Regions from separate parts of the Marinomonas rhizomae genome, predicted to be linked through region 3. Evidence: predicted binding sites of a transcription regulator. Region 3 holds the regulator's gene; each other region holds the start of a gene.
What was found. The regulator PhoB, encoded in region 3, activates phosphate uptake and scavenging genes when phosphate is short. The targets are predictions, from matches to a motif close to TGTCATANNNNTGTCANA.
Positions count from the first base shown of each region.

Region 1: a site for PhoB is predicted at 2,027-2,044, ahead of ugpB (sn-glycerol-3-phosphate ABC transporter substrate-binding protein UgpB). Genes of this name have one in related genera too.
Region 2: a site for PhoB is predicted at 2,007-2,024, ahead of KDW99_RS14990 (phosphatase PAP2 family protein). Genes of this name have one in related genera too.

Region 1 is NZ_CP073343.1:583,421-589,426, reverse strand. It holds gene ugpA (sn-glycerol-3-phosphate ABC transporter permease UgpA) at 1-565, opposite strand, end outside; gene ugpB (sn-glycerol-3-phosphate ABC transporter substrate-binding protein UgpB) at 666-1,967, opposite strand; gene KDW99_RS02620 (Hpt domain-containing protein) at 2,174-2,521, opposite strand; gene KDW99_RS02615 (ATP-binding protein) at 2,552-5,722, opposite strand; tRNA gene KDW99_RS02610 (tRNA-Phe) at 5,855-5,930, opposite strand.
Region 2 is NZ_CP073343.1:3,177,864-3,183,869, reverse strand. It holds gene KDW99_RS15005 (5-carboxymethyl-2-hydroxymuconate Delta-isomerase) at 1-223, shown strand, start outside; gene KDW99_RS15000 (phospholipase A) at 256-1,251, shown strand; gene KDW99_RS14995 (hypothetical protein) at 1,361-1,930, shown strand; gene KDW99_RS14990 (phosphatase PAP2 family protein) at 2,094-2,609, shown strand; gene KDW99_RS14985 (MJ1255/VC2487 family glycosyltransferase) at 2,606-3,706, shown strand; gene KDW99_RS14980 (dienelactone hydrolase family protein) at 3,738-4,661, opposite strand; gene folM (dihydromonapterin reductase) at 4,912-5,634, shown strand; gene folE (GTP cyclohydrolase I FolE) at 5,707-6,006, shown strand, end outside.
Region 3 is NZ_CP073343.1:4,285,305-4,291,310, forward strand. It holds gene KDW99_RS20065 (amino acid ABC transporter ATP-binding protein) at 1-582, shown strand, start outside; gene KDW99_RS20070 (HDOD domain-containing protein) at 814-2,082, shown strand; gene KDW99_RS20075 (chorismate--pyruvate lyase family protein) at 2,089-2,649, shown strand; gene ubiA (4-hydroxybenzoate octaprenyltransferase) at 2,646-3,500, shown strand; gene phoB (phosphate regulon transcriptional regulator PhoB) at 3,585-4,280, shown strand; gene phoR (phosphate regulon sensor histidine kinase PhoR) at 4,277-5,620, shown strand; gene KDW99_RS20095 (response regulator) at 5,726-6,006, opposite strand, start outside.

The DNA.
Region 1 (6,006 bases), 670 kb from region 3:
CTGCTTCAATAAGCGAGCGCGGTACGGCTTGCAAACCCGCAAGGAAAAATAAGAAGTTGTAACTAATTTGCTTCCAAGTCGACGCAATCACCACCAAGATCATCGCTTGGTTACCATCAAGATAATGGTTCCAATCAATACCCGCTGACTTCAACCATAGGGCAATTGGCCCCATGCTCGGATCAAACAAAATCCACCACAAAACACCCGCCAACGCAGGCGCGACAGCATATGGCCAAATTAACAAAGTTTGATACGCCAGCTTGCCACGGATAATACGATCCGCCATCACGGCCAACAACAGCGCTAAAGACATGCCCACAATGGCAACAGAAAAACTGAACACCAAGGTGGTTAACATAGATTGGTAATACAAAGGATCAGTAAATAAATCCGCAAAGTTTTCCAAGCCAATAAACTCTCGACTCAGACCAAAGGCGTCTTCCTGATAAAACGCTTGCTCTAAGGCTTGCTCAGCTGGCCAAAGAAAGAAAATAGCGGTCACCAAGAGCTGGGGCAACAGCAAAAGCCAAGGTAGGCCTTTTTGGGGAAAGGTAACTGTCATCGGACAATCCAAAAAAAAAGAAAACGACAAATTAAAAAGAAAAATACGCCATGCAATAAAAAGCGCCCTTATGCAGAAAACATAAGGGCGCTAGTTTTATTTAGTCGTTCGCTTTTTCAAACTTACGAAGTTGCGCGTTACCACGTTCAACAGCGGTATTCAAAGCGGTTTGAGCATCTACATCGCCACTCCAAACAGATTCTAATGCTTCGTCTATGATGCCACGAATCTGTACAAAGTTACCCAAACGCAAACCTTTAGTGTTTTCCGTTGGCGTACCTGTTGTCATTTGGATGACACCCGTTTCCGTACCAGGGTTCGCGGCGTAGAAACCTTGACCTTTGGTCAAATCATACGCGGCCTTAGTAATTGGCAAGTAACCAGAGAACTGATGCCAGTCAGCCTGAACAGATGCACTTGATAGATAGCTTAGGAAAGACGCCACACCTTTGTATTCTTCTTTAGAGTGACCTTGCAATACCCACAAAGACGCGCCACCGATAATGGTATTAGAAGGTTGTTTTACCTTGCCTTCCCAGTAAGGAAGTTCCGCAACACCAAAATCGAATTTCGCATTACGTTTTATGCCAGCGTAACCGGCAGAAGATTCAGTAAACATGGCACATTCTTGGCTGTAGAACTTCGCTGCACCATCGTTAGTACGACCTGAATAGCTAAAGATGCCGTTCTTTTGCCATTCGCCCATTTTTGAAATATGCGCAACTTGCAATGGACCATTAAATTTCAACTCGGTTTTCAAACCGCCAAAGCCATTCTCTAACGTAGCAAATGGTACATTGTGACGAGAACTTAAGTTCTCTAGCTGTACCCAAGATTGCCAAGCCGTCGTAAAGCCACAAGATACACCTGATGCTTGCAGTTTCTTAGAAACACTTTCGACATCTTGCCATGTTTTAGGCGCTTGGCTGATGCCCGCTTTTTTGAACAAATCTTTGTTGTAGTAAAGTACAGGCGTAGAACTGTTGAATGGCATAGAAAGCATTTGGCCATCACTGTTGGTGTAATAACCTGTCACAGCGCTCAAATAAGCACTTTCATCAAACGATTGACCAGACTCACGCATCAGCTTATATACTGGGTAAATAGCGCCTTTAGCCGCCATCATACTCGCAGTACCTACTTCAAATACCTGAACGATCGCTGGTTGCTGTTTCGCTCGAAACGCGGCAATAGCTGACGTCATCGTCTCTGTGTAATTGCCTTTATAAACTGGCTTCACTTCATAAGCATCTTGGGAGTCGTTAAACGCTTTAGCGATTTCATTTACTTTTTCGCCATTTGCACCACCCATTGCATGCCACCATTCTACTTGTGTGGCGGCAAAGCCTGAACTCGCAATAGATAGACCAACAACCACTGACGCTAACTTCAAATTATGCATTTCCGTGTTCCTCACAATGAGTTTTTATTAGAAAAGAAAGAACGACTATAGAAAGAATATATTTCACTTTGATGATAGTAAGGTTTCATTTGAAATACAATCGCAATTCAAATGAAACTTTCAAACCAACAAATAGCGGAAAAACAAAAGAAAAATGAAGAAAAATGAAGAAAAATAACAGAAATGAAAAAATTATTAGATAGGGATTAACGAAAAATTTCTTGATTCAAAGCCAATACGAGAGCATCAAACTCTTCAGTGAGCGCCACATGGTACGCCGCCAACAAGTCGCTTTCATGCTTTATCACGAGCGCTTCCATCTCTGAGATTAATTGACAAAAGCGATAGCCAGACACTTCCAAAGCGGCGCCTCTTAAGCGATGCGCCACCAGAGCGAAATCATGCCAATCGCCGCCATTAACATGAGCCTGCAGAGTTTTCAGTAAGGTCGTTGCTTCTTTAATAAATTCACCCGCAACCAATGCCATTAATTCGTGGTTATAGGCCAAACGACTTTCGTAATCTGTATTATCAAACACCTTAGGCTCAAACATAACTTAGAATCTCCGTTTCCATACTATTCTCTAAGGAAGCCATTTTGTGAGTATCGCAACTAACTTTTCCTGCGAAATGGGTTTTGCAATATGGTCATTCATGCCAGCTGCGAAACATTCGTCTTCGTCGCCTTTCATTGCATTAGCACTAAGGGCAACAATCGCTACATCAGAAGGCGTTTGCCCATCAGTAAACTGGCGAATCGTTCGTGTCGCTTCATAACCATCCATTACTGGCATCTGGCAATCCATAAAAATCATATCGAATTGAGTCGATTGGGCTTGCTCAACCGCTTCTTGGCCATTTTTCGCCACCACAACGTCTACGCCATACAAGTTCAACAAACCACGGGCAACAATCTGATTGGTCAAATTGTCTTCTGCTAACAATACTTTGGCTTTAAATACTGGCCGACCATCAGGGGTCTTCTCTACTTCACTCGCCATCTCAGGCTCTCCTTCCACTAATGGTTTTAGATTTTCAAGCACGTCCAGCAGTGGCTGCTGAAAGACAGGTTTTGCTAAAGCAGCAACATACACTTCTTTATCAAAATCCATATCTGAACGACCTTGTAGCAATACTCGCTTAATCGCATTTTTCTGACAGAATGCGTTCAATTCAGAGACATCAGAAACTGCCGAAATGACATCAGAGTCCAGTAAAACACAACGCCCTATCCATTCACTGTCAGCCAGCGCGGTAGCAATACTGTCGTAAGCATTGTGAATAACACCAAATGAATCCAGCAATGCAGCAACATAGTCACGACCGGTTTTATTAGCATAAATTAACGTCACTCTAACAGCTTGTTCTTCACCACCCGTTATCAATGGGGTCTGCTCAGCCATTGAAACCACATCAAGTGGTATACGAAACCAAAAATCAGAACCCTGACCTTCTACTGAGTTTAATCCAATCTCCCCATCCATGGCTTGGATAATCTCTTTACTGATTGCCAAACCTAAACCCGTTCCACCAAACTTACGTGTTGTCGAACCGTCTGCTTGTTTAAAGCGCTGGAACAAATGCTTTTGATTCGTTTCAGAAATACCAATCCCAGAGTCTTCAATATTAATGTGTAAAACGACACTGTCATCAACTAACGGCTCAACCGAAAGACGTAACGCCACTTCACCCTCTTGGGTAAATTTGACCGCGTTAGCCATTAAATTCACCAACACCTGTTTAATACGTAATCTATCACCAAACAACATCATATTGGGAATCGGCGTGGTGGGCGAGTTCAGTACGATGCCTTTTTCTTCCGCTTTTAAAACAAAGATACTGGTAATTTCTTCGATTAATGCCCGCAGCTCAAATTCTTGTTTATCTAAGGTAAGCGTCCCCATTTCGATCTTAGACAAATCTAAAATATCATTAATAATATCCAACAAGGATTCTGCACTCTGCTGAGATATTTTAGCTAAATTAGCTTGTTCAGACTGCAATTTCGTATTCATCAGCAAAGACAAACAACCAATAACGCCATTTAATGGTGTACGAATTTCGTGGCTCATATTCGCCAAAAACTCACTTTTAGCGCGGTTGGCTTCTTGTGCTTCTTCTTTGGCTTTACTTTGTTCCAATTCAGAGGCTTTTAAATGCTCGTTTGCCAACTGCAAATCTCGCGTTCTTAATCTCACTCGATTTTCTATTTCCGCCGTGTGGCTACTTACAATCAATAAAAACCAGCCAGCCAAGCCGGAGAACAAAAAGCCACAAGCCAAAACAAATTTCACGATCCAAGGCTGTTTGAAAAAGTAGTTGTCAGTAACTTGATATAACTGCCATTTTTTACCACCGACATCAATATCAAAACGAACAGCGTGACTAAAATCACCCGCACTGTAACGATCTACAACGTCTTGAGCAGACAGGCTCGCTGTCAAATTTTTAGTGACAAGCGTTGGCGTTGAAGAGCCATCATCTAAGTCCACCAAATACAAATCGGTATTAGGTAATAAACCCCGCTCTACAATGGTATTGGTTAATACATCCAGCTCTATTACTGCGGTTGCAACGCCTAAAAAGACATCGGTTTCCCGATCAAAAAATGGCATAAATAATAGAATGGCATGAGAACCTTGTACAAGCTTGAGGGGCGTCGTCGGGTAAGCCTTACGCAACGTTATCGCCTGATCAAGAGCAAAACGTCGGTCAGCCTGAGAGTAAACATCGTAACCCAGTGCCTGCTCGTTCCCCTCCAAAGGACTAATGTAAGTGACGACTATGTGTTGTGACCTGGGTGTAGCAAAAACAAACTGGTTCGCGTCATTTTTTTCCCTAACTCGAAATACTCGATCAGGATAGTCCTTTTGAATATCACGTTCAAAACTGGCTAAGTTTTCACCTGCCATAGCAAAATTCAAACTAACAATGAGTATCGAATCGTCGCGTTGCATCACACTGTTAGCGAACAATTCAAATTCTTTTGCATCCACTTCATCACTGCCTTTGACCAGACCAACAAAGCTATGCAGCATATCCACACTGTTTTTAATACGATTATTGAGCAACACGTCTAACAATTCAGCGTTGGAACGAAACTCTTTCGACTGCTTGTTCCATTCCGAATAACTGCTTCCCCAAGACAAAACAATCGTAAGCACCAAGACAAATAGAAAACCACCCACTAAACGCAGCGGATGTTCGAATTTATTACCAAAATACTGAGGAAAACACACCGCCAACCAAGGCACCATGACCAGCACCCCGATCATGTCGCCACCCCACCAAACTAGCCAATTGGTTACAAAGTCCTCATTACTGATGATGCCAAAGGAAAGTAACGACGTTGAACCAACGCTAGCGCTAATCAAGGTGGATAAAACACCCGCTAAAAAGACAAACCGAACCACTAAGCCAGTACGATGAAATTGGAAAGGCACACCAACAAATCGGCGAACTAAATAGCCGCCAACAAAAGACTGTAACGTTGAACCAAGGGCAATAAGAAAAGGAAGAGACAAAGCAAACACATGATTATTAACCCAAGTCGCACCCATGTTTAGCAACAGAGACCCTAGGAAAATACCGAACGGCGCGTACTTAGGAAAAAAGATAGACGCCGCCACCGCCAAACCAGAAGCGGGCCAAATAATCGTCGAATAACCAGGCGAAATCGCAACAGCTAACCCCACAACGCCAAGGATAAAATACCCCAACGCAGTTAAGGCGATAATCGACATCACTTTCATCATACAAACTTGCTCCATCAAAGATGATCTAAGCATAGCTAAAATCACGAATTATGAAGATCTAATATTGGTTACGTTATGTAATAAATCATTAACTTAATAAGCGCAAGAGAAGAGAAGCAAGTGATGAGTATATGGTGCCCAGAGACGGAATCGAACCGCCGACACGAGGATTTTCAATCCTCTGCTCTACCGACTGAGCTATCTGGGCAAATAGAAAAATGACTATGAAGATGTGCGAGCCATTTCTGACCAAAAAAAAGCCTGCTAAAAATAGCAGGCTTTCT
Region 2 (6,006 bases), 1.1 Mb from region 3:
TAGTTTCCCCTATAAGAGCTTCTTAACGGCAGGTAAGGAAGATGCTTTTGTCCATGTTGTTTTACGAATACTTTCAGGGCGAACCCTTGAACAAAGAACGCAGCTTTCTCATTTGGTTCTAGAGTCTTTAACACAATTTTCATTAAAGGATGTTAGCTTTTCGGTGGAGGTGTGTGAAATGGAACGAGACACCTACGCAAAAAAGGTCGTTCTTTCCCAATAAGATTATACGTTTGTATTAAGAAGGTTTTAAAAATGAAAGCCATTGTATGCTCAATGATGCTTCTTCCGAGTTTGCTTTGGGCTGAAGTGGGAGCAAGTTCTCTAGATAATAAATCAGACAGCGGCTTTTTTAGCACGTCCGATACGACGACCGAAGAACAGGTAGATAGCCCTTATTCTCCTGAAGAGCCTGAAGTCCCTGAATCTATTAGTAAGCGAGCTAAAGAAGATAATGGATTACTGCAGCAAAGAGAGAATAGAGAGCAGGCGACGGTGAATAATCCGTTTGTTTTAACGCCCCATAAACCCAATTATTTTCTACCCATTGCTTACACCTCGAACCCTAACGATCGCGCTTTTTTAGGCGATGCTAGCGATTCGGAAAGTCTACAAAGTGTCGAGTTTAAGTTTCAATTTAGCCTTAAATTTCCTGTGGCATATGATGTTGTTGGTAAAAATAGTAGCTTGTGGTTTGCCTACACTCAGCAAGCTTACTGGCAGGCCTATAACAGTAGCATTTCAGCACCTTTTCGCGATACTAATCATGAACCTGAAGCCTTTATTGTTACCAAGCCGAAACACGGTTTTTTAGGTATTAAGCCAAACTATGTCTCCTATGGTTTTGTTCATCAGTCTAATGGTCAGTCAAATGAGTTATCTCGTTCTTGGAATCGGTTTTATGTGGACTTCTTGTTTGAATATGAGGATACCGCTTTTTCCTTTAAACCTTGGTATCGGATTCCTGAAAGCTCAAGGGTGGACGATAATCCCAACATTGAAAATTATTATGGCTACGGCGAGCTCAATGTCATACATGTTATCGATGATTATACTATTGACGTAATGCTGAGAAATAATCTTAAGTCATCCGATAATAGGGGAGCGGTACAGGTAGGTTTTACGTTTCCTTTGTGGGGGAAAACACGCGGTTACATTCAATATTTTAATGGATATGGGCAATCTTTATTGGATTATAACCATCAGACTCAGTCGCTTGGCATCGGTATTATGCTGACCAATTGGTTGTAACATTGGCTGCGTATATCATCGTCACTGAAAGCTTTTAGTCATCTTTTTGTAATGATTGTGTAATTTTTAGCTTTTAAGGTGGTTATAAATCTAACCTAGGAGCTAAACCATGAAGTTGAAATTCTTACCTATTGCAACCGGCCTAATTGCATTGTCTCTGTTGACTGCTTGCGGTGAAACGGTAAAAAAGCAAGACACTATGCCTACCGCTGAAACAATGTCTTTGAACAATGGTGATTTGTACGAAGTGCATCACGAAGGTCGTATTTATGTTTTTGACGATCGTGGTGTGTATGAAGACTTTTTGCAGGTAGGTGAAACATCTTATCGTAAAGTGCGCATTGGTGATGGCCCAAAAGGTGAAACCATTGTTTTCGGTCTAACTAATGCGGATAAGAAAAAAATGTCGGGTATTGCAGCTGTTGAAATGTATGACGGCGAGCTAAAAGCGGCAGACTCTTTCTACGGTGAAATGCGTATCGAAGGTCGTATTTATGTGTTTGGTTCATTGCAAGAAATGAATGATGCTCGCGCTGTTGGTGAAGTGCCTCTTCGCTATACCGATATCGGTTCTGGCCCAAAGGGTGAAACCGTCGTTTACGCATTGAACGGTAGTAACAAAAAAGTGAAGCCAGAAGCAATGATCGAGAAGTTTCATAAAATGAATCACATGAATTAATCATGGCAATCTAAGATCGCAAAAAATACCTCGCTGTGTCGAGGTATTTTTTTGTCTCGACTTTATGGTTTAGGCATGTCACTAAGTTGTCATACTAATGCCACAGAACGGACATTTTACTGGTTTATGTTGAAAGTATGATAAAACCAGTGAGGTGATAAGTATGAATATATTTCAGAATATCCACGCCGTAGATGTACAGACTTTTTCTTGGTGTATGGCGAGAAAGCATCGCGCCACATTAACTCGTATTGGTCGTGCTGTTTCATTTTCAGCGGATGGGCCGTTTTATGCCATACTGGCGCTGCTGCTTTGGTTCGCTGGAGAGCAGATGCTGACGCTTATATTGGTATTTGGTTTTTTAATTGAGAGAGCTTTATACCTCTTGCTAAAACGCGGCTTCAAGCGTCATCGCCCAGCAGATGCGCTCGATAATTTCAACAGCTTTATTATTCCCGCCGATCAATTTTCTTTTCCATCAGGTCATACATCCGGGGCATTTTTTATGGCCTTTTGTTTATCTGGGTGGTTTCCAAGTATGAATTTAATCTTCTATTTCTGGGCGGTAAACGTAGGATTGTCACGTATTTTTCTTGGTGTTCATTTTCCGACAGATACCGTAATTGGCGCCTTGTTAGGTACGGCCTGTGCTGCATTAGCGATAGGGATTTTAGTATGAAGATATTGTATGGTGTTCAAGGAACAGGGAATGGTCATATTACTCGCGCTCGAGCCATGGCGGTTGAGATGTATGCTGCAGGCATAGAGGTTGATTTTGTTTTTTCAGGTCGTCCGCCAGAAGATTATTTCGATATGGCCGTATTCGGTGATTATCGAACGTTTCAAGGCTTGAGTTTTGTTGCTCGAAATGGTCAGTTGGATCTGTACGCGACCTGCAAGAACGCTAATTTTTTGAAGCTATACCGAGATATTCGTACGATTGATACTCACGGTTATGATTTGGTGATCACGGATTTTGAGCCTATTGTTGCTTGGGCGGCTAAACGTCAAGGTGTTCCTTGCGTCGGGTTTGGCCATCAGTATGCCTTTAAGTACGATATCCCGCGTTATAAAAAGAATTTTATAGCCCAATGGATTATGTCAAATTTTGCGCCTGCAGCAACTCAGTTAGGCGCACACTGGCACCACTTTGGTCATCCTATTTTGCCGCCACTGATTCATACGCAACAAATAAAGAACATGGCGGACCCAGAGCAGGTTTTGGTCTATCTGCCTTTTGAGAACAGTGAGGCGGTGTTAGATTGGTTAGAGGGGGTGCAGAATTATCGTTTCCGCCTTCATTGCAAGGATATTGAGCCTGGACTTTATGGCAATGTAGAGGTTTTTCCTTTTAGTCGAGAAGTCTTTCAAAAGAACTTAGGTGAGTGTGAGTCTGTGCTGTGTAATGCTGGATTTGAATTAAATTCAGAGGCCTTGCAGCTTGGTCGTCGCATTCTCGCTAAACCTTTGAAAGGTCAAATCGAGCAACACTCTAATGCCATCGCGTTAGAGTTTTTAGAAATAGCGAAAACGAGCGATGTATTGAACTCGCAAATCATTCAAGAGTGGCTAGAAACAAGTAGAGTCATTCAGATTTCTTATCCCAACGTTGCTCGAGCTGTTGTTGCGTGGTTGCAATCTGGTGACGAAATTAGTGTATCGGATTTGTGTGAGTCTTTGTGGCAGCAGACTCCTAATTTGCGCGGTATTAATTTCAACTATAGTAAGCAATCCGCAATCGATAATACTAAGAGGATAAAAAGTGTTACGGCTTAAGAAAATAGGCCGTAACACTTTTTATTTACCGTTAAGCACTCAATGTCTTTTTAAAGAAACTAATAGTGCGCTCCCAGGCAAGCTCTGCGTTTTTCTCTTGATAACGGGCGGTCGAATCATTATGGAAACCATGATTCGCGTTAGGATATACATACGCTGTGTATTCCACATTGTTCGCTTTTAATGCTTTCTCATAAGCTGGCCAAGAGTCATTCACTCGTTTATCCAACTCTGCAAAATGCAGCTGTAGTGGTGCTGTAATTTTATCTATGTTGGATTTTGCAGGTGTACCGTAATAAGGTGCACCTGCATGAATAGTGTCTGGCATTGCTGCTGCTAAGGCATTTGTCAAATACCCTCCATAACAAAATCCGACCATGCCTACTTTTCCAGTACTCAATTCATGGTTTTTCAGCAGCGTTGCGGCATCCATAAAGTCCCCTTCGATTTTATTTCCGTCCAAGGTTTTTTGCATTGCACGACCTTCATCGTCATTACCTGGATAACCACCTAAAGGGAAGAGAGCATCAGGAGCAAAAGCGATGAATCCGGCTTTTGCTAGCCGTCTTGCAACATCCTCTATGTATGGGTTGAGGCCACGGTTTTCGTGCGCAACTAGAACGGCTGCCGCTTTGTTATCGGCATTAACATTTTTGGGAATGACTAAATAGCCACGAGCTTTACCATGTCCGTTCGGCGATTCGTATTCAACGTAACTCGCCGTAATATCTGGATCATTAAATGACACTTGTTCAGCCAATGCGTAATTTGGCGTTAGTGCACCTGCGACGACAGAAAGGGTCAGTCCCGTCACGCTAAGTGTGCCGAGACGAGACAAGAAAGTACGGCGATCTATATCGCCATGGGCGTATTCATCGTACCAGTCGAATGCTTCTTGAGGGATCTTTTCGCTTGTTAACGCTTTATTAATGGGTCTTTCTGTTGGTAAAGTCATCGCAATTCCTTCTTTAAATTTATAGAGTGAAATTCAGCAACGCATCTTCCTTAGAACTTATTAATGGAAAGTGGTTCAATGGATACGTGGGAAAAAAGATCTTAGATGATATTAATTGATCTTTTTTTTTAAACGGTACGTATTTAAGCTAGCAGAAAAATCCAGTGTTGTTATAAACAAACTATCAATACTGAATCGATAGTATTTTTTCATGTGGTTAATGACAATAACTCAGTAGGAAAGGACACTAATGACGCGTAAAATGCCAATTATTATTACCGGCGGAGGGCAACGTCTAGGTCTTGCTTGCGCTAAAGCGTTAGTTGCTCAAGGATACAAGGTGGTTATCACCTATCGCAGAGAACGAGAAGATATTGCCATCTTAGAAGAGCAGGGGATTTCTTGCATACAAGCGGACTTTTCTACTAGTTCTGGAGTGGATAAATTTATTAAAGTTATAACGGATCAGTATTCTGCGCTTGGCGGCATTATTCATAATGCATCCGAATGGGAGTCTGAAGACGGTTGTTTGGATACAGCGTTATTGATGGAAAAAATGTGGCAAGTTCACGTATTTGCTCCTTACCGTATAAATCTGGCTTTCGAAGCATTATTATGTGCAGGTTCTGAGCAAGATGGGCAAGCAGATATTATTCACATGACGGATTATGTGGTTGAAAAAGGCAGTGATAAACACATTGCTTACTCAGCCAGTAAAGCAGGCTTGGCGAATTTAACTTGCTCGTTTGCTAAACGATTTGCACCTCGAATTAAAGTTAATTCGATCGCTCCATCACTTTTAATGTTTAACAGTAGTGATGACGTCGAATATAGGAACAAAGCATTGAATAAATCCTTGCTGCGCAAGGAGCCAGGGGAGCAAGAAGGTGTGCGAGCGATACAGTACATATTAGACAGTCGCTACATGACAGGTCGAACCTTGTCACTTGATGGAGGCCGACATTTGGCGTAGTTCGCCAAATAGGACTTCTTTTTTGAACGCCTTCATGTCACGAGACAGGGTTAAGCAACTTAGGACAAACATATGAAAGCTAACACAGCTGAACAAACAAATTTAAACCGCCTTGCGTTGTCTGATGAGGCGATAAAAGTACGCGATGCTCTTATCAACAGCGGTCTAGAAACCCCGATGATTGATAACGGTTTAACGAACGAAGAAAAATACCAGCGTATCAAAAGTGCATTCGAAGATGTAGTGTCAACGCTTGGTCTGGATTTGACTGATGACAGTCTGGCTGAAACGCCACACCGTATTGCCAAAATGTACGTGAAAGAAATTTTTTCTGGTTTAGATTACGCGCAGTTTCCAAAGATCACCGTTATT
Region 3 (6,006 bases):
CTAGAAGAGCACCAAAAAGGCTCAATTCTGGTTGATGGCGTTGAGATGAACAACAACTTGAAAAACATCGAAGCGATCCGTAAAGACGTGGGTATGGTGTTTCAACACTTTAACTTGTTCCCTCACTTGACCATTCTAGAAAACCTAACTTTGGCACCGATTTGGGTTCGTAAAACACCCAAGAAAGAAGCTGAAGAAATGGCGATGCATTACCTAGAACGTGTAAAAATAGCTAACCAAGCATTGAAATACCCAGGTCAGTTATCTGGTGGTCAGCAACAGCGTGTGGCGATTGCTCGTGGTTTGTGTATGCAGCCTCGTATCATGCTGTTTGATGAGCCAACTTCGGCACTAGACCCTGAAATGATCAAAGAAGTATTGGACGTAATGGTTCAGTTAGCCGAAGAAGGCATGACCATGGTGTGTGTAACGCATGAAATGGGCTTTGCTAAAACGGTTGCTGACCGTGTTGTCTTCATGGATGCCGGTGAAATTGTTGAAGCCAATGAGCCTCACGAATTCTTCGACAACCCTCAACACGACCGTACGCAAATGTTCTTAAGCCAAATTTTGAATCACTAATCAGAACGAAAACTTAAAAGAGACCTTTGTACGATGTGACGAGCAAAGTCAAGACTAGGCAAAAACAGACGAAAAAGCGGAGTCTATGGGTTATAAATGAGCATTTTGAGTCTGTTTTTAACAAAGTATTGATGAGCACAGTAGTCGTACAACGATCTCTATAAATCTGTTATATTCACAAAGCCCCGCATCGGGGCTTTTTTTGTGTCAGCCATTTTAACAGGAAAATGTATGGAATCTTCCGTAGACCTTCAGCCAAACCAAAGATTACGGGTGGTACATTTAGCCGATCACACAGGTCGTTTGCAGGTTATTTTTCCTGAAAGCAACATGCTAGACATCTCCGCAGTCTCTCGTATTACTAAACGTCGTTTTGAGCCTGTCAGCAATTTTCAAAGCTCAGGCGATCCACTGATCAAGCCAAATAGTGTCGCGACCATACTCGAAGCCAGCATGCTACAAGATTCAACCTATTCGATACGCACTAAAGTCGATGGGCCTTATCACGACATTAACTCTATGGCACTAAAAGAGCTGTTCTCTGGTCCATTAAATCGCTTTGAAAATATTTCCATTAACACGCAGGCGATATCTCGTCCTGTCGATAATCACGAAAACGACGAAGAACAAATTCTTAAAGCACTTGGACGCTTTCAATCTATTCGTCTCAAGCAGCGCATCGAAGAAACATTAGAAATCCCCCCATTACCAGCGTCTTCACATCGTATAATACGCCTTTCAGCCGACAAGACCGCCGGCACAGATGAGTTATGCGAAGTCATTGCACTCGACCCTAGCTTAGCCGCTCAAGTCATCAGCTGGGCGTCATCCCCCTACTATGGCGCCCCTGGCTCTATAGAATCAGTAGAAGATGCGATCATCCGAGTTCTAGGCTTTGATATGGTGATGAATTTAGCGCTTGGCTTATCAATGGGTAATGCCTTTCAAACTCCAGAAGACGGCCCACGTCATTATGAAGACTTTTGGCTCGATTCCGTTTCTAACGCCGTTTTGATGGAATCCTTAGTCAAAACGATGCCGGTACAAAATCGCCCTAAACTAGGTCATGCTTATCTTGCAGGCTTATTACATAACTTTGGCTACTTGGCAATTAGCACTATTTTACCGCCGCACTTTTCGATTCTGTCTCGATACCAAGAAGCTAATGCTCATCTATCGTCTGAATTGATCGAGATGCAAATATTGCACTTTACCAAGGAACAATTAGGCTCTTGGTTGTTACGCTACTGGAGTTTGCCTGACAACATTTGGACAGCTATTCGCTACAGCAAAAAGCCTCATTATTATGGCGAACATGCCATTTTGGCGAAGTTGCTTAACGTTTCGTATCAATTACGCCATAACGACGTCATTGAACCATCCGTATTGTTAGAAGTTGGATTGACGTTAGAAGAAGCGGAAGCTTGCAGAGATGCCATCTATCAAAAATCAACAGAGCTCCACAAGATGGTCGCCTTAATTAATAAAATGAACGCCTAATTAATTATGACGTTAATGAACGCTTCTGCCGCGCAGCAATTTGACTACCGATGGTCGCCCATACACCAAATTAGTAAGGTAAAAGTACCGAAAAATTTATGGCCTTGGCTCGTCACTCAAGACTCTTTAACAGCAAAGCTTAGACGCCTAGGAACATTGACGGTTGATGTGCTTGAAGACTCTTGGGGGATCCCAACAGCAAGAGAACGAAAACGCTTAGCGTTGCGACCAAGAGAAGCGGCACGCATTCGTACTGTCTTGCTTAACGTCGATGGAAGAGCCGTTATTTATGCTCGCTCAATCATTCCGGCGAGGTCATTGAAAGGCCATTGGCGACATGTAAAGCATTTAAAAGACAAGCCATTAGGTGGCTATCTGTTTCAACATAAGGCCCTGTCTCGAAGTTGCATTGAGGTCACTCAGTTACCAAAACGCATGTTTCCAAACCAACCTAATGCTTTGTGGGCGAGACGCTCTGTGTTTCATCAGTTTGGCCCTGGAATATTGGTCAATGAAGCTTTCTTTGATGAGATCAACCAACTAAAACCGCCGTTTGGATTGTTATGAACAAACTTAAAGACTACGCAGAACTCACTCGATTCAACCGCCCTATCGGTTCATTCTTACTGATGTGGCCAACATTATGGGCGCTATGGCTGGCAGCCGATGGTATGCCTCAATGGCATTTGATCGTTATCTTTATCTTAGGCGTTTTTAGCATGCGATCTGCGGGTTGCGTGATTAATGACTACGCGGATCGAAAGGTCGATGGTCATGTTGATCGTACTAAAAACCGCCCGCTACCGTCGGGCCGAGTATCTGAAAAAGAAGCACTTGTTCTGTTTTGTGCTTTGTCGATTTTAAGCTTTGTTTTAGTACTTTTTACCGATCTGCAAACGATTTTACTGTCGTTCGTAGGCTTAGGCTTGGCTGCTCTGTATCCGTTTATGAAACGCTATACCCATCTACCCCAGTTGTTTCTTGGCTTGGCTTTTTCGTGGGCAATTCCCATGGCCTACAGTGCACAGGGAGGAGATTTAACCGATCCTGAGCTATGGATGCTGTTTGTCGCCAATTGCTTTTGGACCATTGCCTATGATACCTATTATGCAATGACAGACCGTCCAGATGACCTCAAAATAGGCATCAAATCCACCGCCATCTTATTTGGCAGATATGATTTATTCGTCATTGTTTGCCTACAAGGTCTAACCTTGTCTTTATTGACCTGGATTGGTCTACTAGCCGGATTACATTGGCTATACTTTGTATCACTCGTGGTGTGTATTGGACTCTTTTATCAGCAATTTAATCAAGCTAAAGAGCGTGATCGACAAGCTTGCTTTCGCTCATTTTTAGACAATAACCGCGTTGGTTACTGTGTTTTCATCGGTCTGGTCGCAAGCTATTTTATGTAATATGTGGCAAAGTTGTGACAATGTAACCGAATTGTCACATTAGATCGCTTTAATGAAACCGTTCCTGAGATGAGGATGAATCCTGTGACCGGTAAAAAAGTATTAATTATTGACGACGAATCTTCCATACGCGAAATGATCGCCATTGCACTTGAAATGGCGGGCTACGAGTATTTGGAAGCAGAAAACATTCAGCAAGCCCATGAAATCATTGTGGACCATCGTCCGGATTTGATTCTTGCCGATTGGATGATGCCTGGCGGTAGCGGCATTGAGCTGACTCGCAGATTGAAAAAAGACCCCACAACGGCAGAAATTCCAGTCATTATGCTGACTGCGAAAAGTGAAGAAGACAACAAAATCCAAGGTCTAGAAGTCGGCGCGGACGATTACATCACCAAGCCTTTCTCACCTCGCGAGCTCGTTGCTCGACTCAAAGCAGTATTACGCCGTGCAACGCCTCAAGGGGTTGATGAGCCAATTGAAATTGAAGGTCTTACCCTTGATCCAATTAGCCAACGCGTTACCATAGGCAGTCGTCCTTTAGACATGGGGCCGACAGAATACCGTCTACTCAAATTCCTCATGACCCACCAAGAGCGTGCCTATTCAAGAGCGCAATTGTTGGATCAAGTATGGGGAGGAAATGTCTACGTTGAAGAACGTACCGTTGATGTTCATATACGTCGTTTACGCAAAGCCATTGGTAGTACTCATGATTTCTTGATACAAACAGTACGAGGAACAGGCTACCGCTTCTCAGCAAAAAGGTCCGTATGAAAACAGTTTGGCGAAACACTATTATTACTTGGCTCGCAGGATTCGCGGCCTGTATTGTAATAGGCCTAGTAATAGGTCAGTTGTTGGGTGTTTTGCTGCTGTACGTTTTAGGTTCCCTGTACTGGCAGCTTTATCAGCTCTACCAATTCCATAATTGGCTTCGTCATTCTGGTCGTGCTGCACCACCAGAGGCCAGCGGAATTTGGGGCGAAGTATTCGATGCGGTTTATCGATTACATAAAAAACAGCGCAAATCCAAGCGTCGCATGCGCCAAGCGCTAACCCGAATAGAAAGCTCCACCACCGCCTTAAAAGAAGGCGTTATCATGGCGGATAACCAAGGCAATTTGGAATGGTGGAATAACTCGGCGGCCCACTTTCTCGGTTTAATGCGCCCCGTCGATCGCGGCCAAATCATCACCAACATTGTCCGTAGCCCAGAATTTTTCCGTTATTTTAGCCAAAAACGTTTTGGTGAGCCTTTGGTCATCAAGTCGCCTGCCAAAGATGGCGTCTATTTAGAAATCCAAACCACGCTGTACGATAAAAATGATCACCTGATTTTTGTTCGTGATGTGACGCGCTTACACTTGCTAGAACAGATGCGCAAAGACTTTGTTGCCAACGCTTCCCATGAATTAAAAACGCCGCTTACCGTTATTAAGGGCTACTTAGAAACCCTCGACATGTTCAAGGACAGTCTGCCAAAAAGCATGCAAAAAGGCATTGTTAATATGTCTGAGCAATCTGAGCGGATGGAACAACTCATCGAAGATCTGTTACTGCTTTCTCGCTTGGAGAGTAATGACAAACGCGAAGAGAACCAATGGCATAAAGTTTCAGACTTAGTACAAACCATTACCAATGCAACTACGCCAGTGTTGACGGACAAACACTCTATTAATTTGCAAATTCCCGAAGAAGCTCGCTTGTACGGCTCTTACAAAGAGCTCTATAGTGCTTTTTCCAATCTGATTTTTAACGCCATCAAATACTCACCAGATGGCGGCGAGATTGAGATCAAATGGGAGTCCAGTGAGTTTAATGGTGTGTTCTCTATAAAAGACTCTGGCATTGGCATAGAGCCAAGATACATTCCTCGACTCACAGAACGTTTCTTCCGAGTCGACAAAGGGCGAGGCTCTAAAACCGGCGGTACAGGTCTTGGCCTAGCCATCGTAAAGCATGTGCTATTACATCACGATGCCAAGCTACAAATTCGCAGTCAGCCTGGTTTTGGAAGTACGTTTTCGTGCCATTTCCCAGCGAATCGAACCAGAAATGATACGATTCCAGCGATCGCATTCAATACCGATGAAACACCGTCAACAGATCAATAATAAAAAAGGGAAGCATGACACTCATGCTTCCCTTTATAGATCATTCAAATCCAACCCAAAAAATACTTATAGAGATCTTTGCACGACGTCACGAGCGAAGGTCTTTTATAAGCTCTCAAACAATTGGCTAATAAAAGCCTCTTTCTCGCTGTCTTGATCGATCAGACTCAAGGTAACGGTTAAAAATGTCGAGTTATGTTTTTTCTCTGTCGTCGCAACGGACTGCACATAATAATTTAAGCGATTCGTCACGCCTTTATGCTCCAAATCCAATACCGATTGCCCCAATACTTGCGGCACGACGTCGTCACTCTTAATCAGCATGGTCGCTTCGGTCTTGCTAAACTGGATAACCATGCAACGGAACTGTTTGCTTTCGAAACGCA